One region of the Methylobacterium sp. AC832 genome, then DNA from elsewhere that is predicted to be linked to it. Evidence: predicted binding sites of a transcription regulator. Region 1 holds the regulator's gene; the other holds the start of a gene.

The links. The regulator PhoB, encoded in region 1, activates phosphate uptake and scavenging genes when phosphate is short. The targets are predictions, from matches to a motif close to TGTCATNNANCTGTCAT.
Region 2: AC0IXR_RS08235 (PhoX family protein) is a predicted target of PhoB. The motif match lies at 2,166-2,182, and genes of this name have one in related genera.

Annotation. Positions count from the first base shown of each region.
Region 1 is NZ_CEEDMV010000009.1:119,625-123,031, forward strand. Features, by position in the region: gene AC0IXR_RS22415 (winged helix-turn-helix transcriptional regulator) at 1-423, shown strand, start outside; gene phoB (phosphate regulon transcriptional regulator PhoB) at 997-1,698, opposite strand; gene phoU (phosphate signaling complex protein PhoU) at 1,787-2,512, opposite strand; gene pstB (phosphate ABC transporter ATP-binding protein PstB) at 2,599-3,407, opposite strand, start outside.
Region 2 is NZ_CEEDMV010000002.1:209,873-213,279, forward strand. Features, by position in the region: gene AC0IXR_RS08235 (PhoX family protein) at 130-2,118, opposite strand; gene AC0IXR_RS08240 (hypothetical protein) at 2,251-2,448, shown strand; gene AC0IXR_RS08245 (di-trans,poly-cis-decaprenylcistransferase) at 2,621-3,331, opposite strand; gene AC0IXR_RS08250 (transcriptional regulator) at 3,370-3,407, opposite strand, start outside.

The DNA.
Region 1 (3,407 bases):
GGGTGCCCGGTTGCGCGCGCGCTCGATGTCATTGGCGACTGGTGGTCGCTCCTCATCATCCGCGATGCTTTCGACGGTGTGCGGCGCTTCAGTGAGTTCCAGACTGGTCTCGGCATCGCTAAGGGTATGTTGGCGACCCGCCTTCGCGACCTGACCGAACGGGGAATTCTGGAGACGGCGCCCGCCTCGGACGGGACCGCCTACCGGGGATACGTCCTGACGGAGAAGGGGCGCGGCCTGTTCCTCGTCATCGTCGCGCTTCGACAATGGGGGGAGGCTCATCTTTATGAGCCGACCGATCGCCGGTCTCGCTTGGTCGATCGTGAAGTCGGGGCTCCGGTCGCTCAACTCACCTTGCGATCCGCCGATGACCGCCGTCTCGGTTGGTATGACACGCGGGTGCTGAAGCCCGACGTCACCTGACAAGGTGACGTCGCGACGTCGAAAGCGGATAATCCGCATAGTGGAGCGGTCGTTTCCGCCCATGATCAATGTCCGCTCTCAGCGGATGGCGGCGGCCGCAGGATCCGTCGACGTCGGGTCGAAAGCGGACCCGGCAGCGGGCACCGAACGTCGGATTTCCGCCCCTAGAGCGCTCACCGCCGAAGTGGATGCCGGTTCGGCGAAAAAGAGCGCGGCAAAACAAAGGCCTAGAGCTGCACCCGACCCAACGTGGTCGGGTGCAGCTCTAGGTCTGACGGATTCAGACATCTGCCCGACGGCTGTTCCCTCTATCCAGGAAGATTCGACAGGCGCGACCGCCACCCGTCCCCTGGAAAAAGAGGGGGACTCATGCTGCCCGCCAGATGGGTGAATGCCTGAGCCCCCCTGGGGCGAGCACATGCCGGAACGGACAGACGTCCGAGATCGAACGCGCTATCTCGTGGCGGCCGGAATGGCATCGGTTCGCGAGTATCGCCCGGAGGCAAGGCGCCCCGCCATCGTCACGATGGGGACGCTCGTTCCGGACGGAGCGGCGCAAAGCCGGCCGTGGCCTCACTCGTCCGTGGAGAACATCTCGTCGAAGGAATAGCCGGAGCCCCGCACGGTGCGGATCGGGTCGCTCTGGCGCGGGCGGTTGATCGCCTTGCGCAGGCGGCCCACATGGACGTCCACCGTGCGCTCGTCGATATAGACGTCGTGGCCCCAGACCCCGTCGAGCAGCTGCTCGCGCGAGAACACGCGGCCGGGGCTCTGCATCAGGAATTCGAGGAGCTTGAACTCGGTGGGCCCGAGATGGATCTCGCGGCCCTGCCGCCGGATGCGGTGGCTGACCCGGTCGAGTTCGATATTGCCGGCCACCAGCAGGTCCGACACGTGGGTCGGCTTGGCCCGCCGCAGGAGCGCACGCACCCGCGCGAGGAGCTCGGGCACCGAGAACGGCTTGACGATGTAATCGTCGGCGCCGGTTCCGAGGCCGCGGATGCGGTCGCCCTCCTCGCCTCGCGCCGTCAGCATGATCACCGGCAGCCGCTCGGTCTCCCGCCGTGCGCGGATGCGGCGGCACAGCTCGATGCCGGACAGGCCGGGCATCATCCAATCGAGCAGGACGAGATCGGGAACCTGCTCCTGAAGGCGCAGATCGGCCTCGTCGCCCCGCGCGGCGGAATCGACGACGAAGCCCTCCGCTTCCAGGTTGTAGCGGAGGAGGAGAGTGAGGGCCTCCTCGTCCTCGACGATCAGGATGCGCGTGTTCATGCGGATGTTTTCAGGGTGATGGCGACCGTCCCGGATGGATGCGACGGCCGCGCCGAGCGTGTGCTGGAGCGGCCGGCAGGGGCAGCGATCAGGCGCTGGCGGGCATCGACACGGTGGCGTAGTTCGACGCGTCGTTCTTCGGGCGGTCCCGCTCGGCGAGCTCGTTCGTGCCGGTGACGAGATAATGGATCGTCTCGGCGATGTTGGTGGTGTGATCGCCGATCCGCTCGATGTTCTTGGCGCAGAACAGGAGATGCGTGCAGAACGAGATGTTGCGCGGATCTTCCATCATGTAGGTCAGCAGCTCGCGGAAGAGCGAGTTGTAGAGGGCGTCGATGGAATCGTCGCGCTCCCAGACGTCGAGGGCGGCCTTCACGTCTTGGCTGCCATAGGCGTCGAGGACGTCCTTCAGCTGCTCCTGCACCAGATCGCCCATATGCTGGACGCCGATGACGATCTTCTGCGGCTGGATCTGATCGGCGATGGCGACCACGCGCTTGGCGACGTTCTTGGACAGGTCGCCGATCCGCTCGAGATCGTTCGAGACGCGGATCGCCGATACCGTCTCGCGCAGGTCGATGGACAGCGGCTGGCGCTTGGCGATGAGCAGGATCGCCCTCTCCTCGACCTCGTGCTGGATCGCGTCGAGACGCTTGTCGGCGGCGATGACAGCGTGGGCCAGGGGCACGTCCCGGCGCACCAGGGCATTGCCGGAATCGGTCATCATCTTCTCGGCGATCCCGCCCATCTCGGAAATCGAGCGGCGCAGGTTTTCCAGTTCCGTGTCGTAGGAACTGACGATGTGGTTGGGCATGCTCGCACTCCTCGACCGAGGCCGCCCCTGGCAGCCTGCATCGCGTAGGATCGGGACCGGTGCCGCGGAACGCGGCCCCGGCGGGCTCAGCCGAAGCGGCCGGTGATGTAGTCCTGGGTCTGACGCTTCTCGGGGTTCATGAAGATCCGTGTCGTCGGGCCGAACTCGACCAGTTCGCCAAGATACATGAACGCCGTGAACTGCGAGATGCGCGCGGCCTGCTGCATGTTGTGGGTCACGATGACGATCGTGAATTCCGAGCGCAGCTGCTCGATCAGCTCCTCGATGCGGCCCGTGGAGATCGGGTCGAGGGCCGAGGTCGGCTCGTCGAACAGGATCACCTCGGGACGCTGGGCGACGGTGCGGGCGATGCAGAGACGCTGCTGCTGACCGCCGGAGAGACCCATGCCGGATTGCTTGAGCTTGTCCTTCACCTCGTCCCAGAGGGCGGCCTTGCGCAGGCTCTCCTCGACGCGCACGTCGAGATCGGCCTTGGGCAGCTTCTCGTAGAGACGCAGGCCGAAGGCGACGTTGTCGTAGATCGACATCGGGAAGGGCGTCGGCTTCTGGAACACCATGCCGATGCGCGAGCGCAGCTCGTTCAGATCGACCTTCGAATCGAGCACGTTCTGCCCGTCGAGGAGGATCTCACCCTCGGCGCGCTGCTCCGGATAGAGGCTGTAGATGCGGTTGAAGGTCCGCAGCAGGGTCGACTTCCCGCAGCCCGACGGGCCGATCAGGGCAGTGACCTGGCGGTCGTGGAAGTTGAGGTTGACCGACTTCAGGCCGTGGAACGAGCCGTAATAGAAGTTCAGGTCCTTCACGGCGATGCGGATGGGGGCCTGATCGTCGGCCTGGTGGCGACCGGTCAGCTGGGCCTGCGTGATCGCGGGAG
Region 2 (3,407 bases), on a different contig from region 1:
CCGTACCCCTGCTGGCACTCTGAAGGAGTTGCGGCGCAATGGGGGCGAGTTCCACGACGCCGGTTCGACAGGGCCGCCATTCGACGGCGACGGAGGGGGATCCAGTGTCCAGCTGGAAAGGTCGAGCGGTCAGCTTCCGACCCGGCCACCGCCTCGCTTCGTGATGGCGACGATAGCCGGCCGGGGCGGCATCGCATCGTCGAAATCCGGCCACCGGGTCGAAGGTGCCTCGAACGTGGCGGGGGCGGCCTTCGGATCCTCCTCGTCGGCCTCGCCGGGATGCTGGACGGCGACGAAGAACGTGGTGTCGTCCGGTGTGAAGTAGGGGCCGCACATCTCCGCGCCGTTGGGCACCCGGAAGAAGTGCTTGCCGGTTCCCCGTCCCTGCCCGTCCGTCTCCATGGCCCAGATTCCGTCGTTCCGGCCCGTCTTCGATGGCGAGTTCCCGTCGGTGGCGACCCAGAGCCGACCCTGTCCGTCGACCGAGCAATTGTCCGGCATGCCGAACCAGCCGTCCTTCGTCGTCGCGGAGGAGAAGGTGGCGCCGACCGTAGCGATGGAGGGATCGCCGCATTTGACGAGGATCTCCCAGGCGAAGCCCGGTGCCGCATGGTCGCCCTCGTCGGGGGTCAGCTCCACGATGTGGCCGAAGCGGTTGTCGGGCCTCGGATTGGCGGCGTTCACCTCGTCGGGTTTGCGCTTCACGTTGTTGGTGAGCATGACATAGACCTTGCCGGTCTTCGGATTGGCCTCGACGTCTTCCGGGCGATCCATCTTGGTGGCGCCGAGGAGGTCGGCGGCACGCCGCGCCTCGATGACCACGTCGGCCTGGGAGCGGAACCCGTTCTCCGTTGTCAGGGGGCCTTGTCCGAAGACCAGCGGCATCCAGGCGCCGCGTCCGTCGGCATCGAACCGGGCGACGTGGAGCGTGCCGGAATCGAGGATATCGCGGTTGGCCTGCCGGTCGGCGAGATTTACGGCCGCGTCCGTCACGAACTTGTAGACGTAGTCGAAACGCTCGTCGTCGCCCTGGTAGACCACGTAGCGGCCGCTCTTCGAAACGATGCCGGCGGCGCCTTCGTGCTTGAACCGGCCCATGGCGGTGCGCTTCGTCGGGACGGAGGCGGGATCGAACGGGTCGATCTCCACGACCCAGCCGAAGCGGTTCGGCTCGTTCGGCTCTTTGGAGAGGTCGAAGCGCTCGTGGAAGCGTCCCCAGGCATAGGCGTTGCCGGGCAGGCCGAGACGCTTGTGGTTGGTCGCCTCAGCAGAACCCTCGGCGAGGGAGCCCGAGAAGTAATAGTTGATGTTCTCCTCGCAGGTGAGCCACGTCCCCCAGGGGGTGGTTCCGCCGGCGCAGTTGTTGATCATGCCCTTCACCGTACGGCCCACAGGATCGGCCGTCGTCTTCAGCCGGTCGGAGCCTGCGGCGGGACCGGACAAAGTCATCACCGTCTCCGCGGTGATGCGCCGGGCGTGAGGCGAGTTCGGCACCACGGCCCATTTGCCGTCCGTTCGCTTCACCTCGATCACCGATCCGCCATGGGCGGCCATCTCGATATCGACGAGCTCGCGGTTCATGCCCTTGAACGCGACGGTCTTGATATCCTGGCGGCCGAGGCCGGGGAACATCAGCTCCTCGTTGGTGTATTCGTGATTGACCACGAGAAGTCCGTGTGCCGCCGGATCGGCGGCACCGGACATCGGGAAATAACCGACGAAGTCGTTGTTGTAGCCGAATTGCCGGGCCTGGGCCTCCGCCGACTGGTTCCGCGGATCGAAAGCAGGCGCGCCAGGCAGGACCGGATCGCCCCAGCGGATCAGGATGTCGGCATCGTGCCCCTCGGCCACGTGATGGTGGGTGTCCGAACCCGCTTCGATCTCCTTGAACGGGAACGGCGTCGCCCGTCCCTGCGCCGCCGCAGCCGGGGCGGCCGCGAGCGCGCGGGGCGTCACCACCGCCGCGATGGCGCCGACCCCGAGGAGACCGCGCAGGAGGTCGCGCCGGTCGAACCGCGCGGCGACCACATCGCCGAACGTGGCGTTGCCGCTCGTATTCGTGCCTGCATCCTCGCCGTCTTCGGCGGCCTGCGAGCGGGTGCGCAGCGGCTCGGTCATGGTGAACTCATCCTGTGACTTATGTGACAGAATCCTAGGAGCCGGACATGGCGGGGCGATGACGGGTCGGGTTGGGAACCAACCTCTGGTTTGTGCGTTTCCGCACATAGAACCGATCGGTGGGAGAGCGACATGGCGCCGTCTGCAGCCTTGAGAATGGTGCGCCACGACGATCTCATCCGCGCGTCGCAGGCTGCGGGTCGTGCCTTCTCGCCGATCGAGGACGGAGCCGACGACGGATCGACGGCATCCTCCAAATTTCTTTCTCTCTCGGCGGTGTCTCTTGCGGGCTTCCTCGCGAGCTTCGGAGCCTTCCTCTTCTTCGTTTGAGGGCAGCGCAGCCCTAAAGGTCGAGGGAGCCGTCCGCGCGCGGACGAAGCTATGCCTGGTTCAAGCCGACCGAACCATCATATCGCGCGGAAAACAGCCTGCCGAAGGGGGAAAGGGCAGCCCTTGACCCGACCCTTCAGGCCACTGCCTCGCCAATCGTCGGCTCAGCTTTTCAGGCCGCCACGGACCCGGTAGCCAGCCCTCCGAAGCGGCGGTCGCGATTGCGGTAGGCGGCGAGAGCGTCTTCGAGGTCTCCGGCATCGAAATCGGGCCAATGGCGGCGGGTGAAGTGAAGTTCGGCGTAGGCGCTCTCCCAGAGCAGGAAATCGGAAAGCCGCTGCTCGCCGCTGGTGCGGATCACGAGATCGACCTCGGGGACACAGGCATCGCCCGTCACCAGGGTCGAGAAGGTGGTGCGGGTCATGCCGGGATTGCTGGCGCTGGCGAGCGCGGCGGCGAGAATGGCATCGCGGGCGGAATAATCGACGGCGATCCGCAGATGCAGGGCTTTCCCCTCGAGTGTTACGGCCTCGGCTCGGCCGATGGCGGCGGCGAGTCCCTCGGGCAAGCGGTCGCGCCGGCCGATCACGCTGAGACGTACGCCGCTTTCGACCAAACGGGCGATCTCGTTGCGCAGGTAGAGCCGGAGCAGCCCCATCAGGGCGGAGACCTCCGCCTCCGGACGTCTCCAGTTGTCGCAAGAGAAGGCATAAAGGGTGAGGGTGCCGATGGCTTGTTTCGGCGCCGCCTCCACGACCCGGTGGATCGCCTCGACGCCTTCCTTGTGACCGAGCGCGCGGGGCAGTCCGCGCCCCGAGGCCCAGCGTCCGTTGCCATCCATGATGATGCCCACATGCAGGCCGGGCGTCTGTTCGCTTTGCATCGCAGAGTTCCTTGGCAAAAAAAGACGGAGCCTGGCCGTCAGGCCGGACGCGCGACGAGGGGGAGGCCCGCGCTCT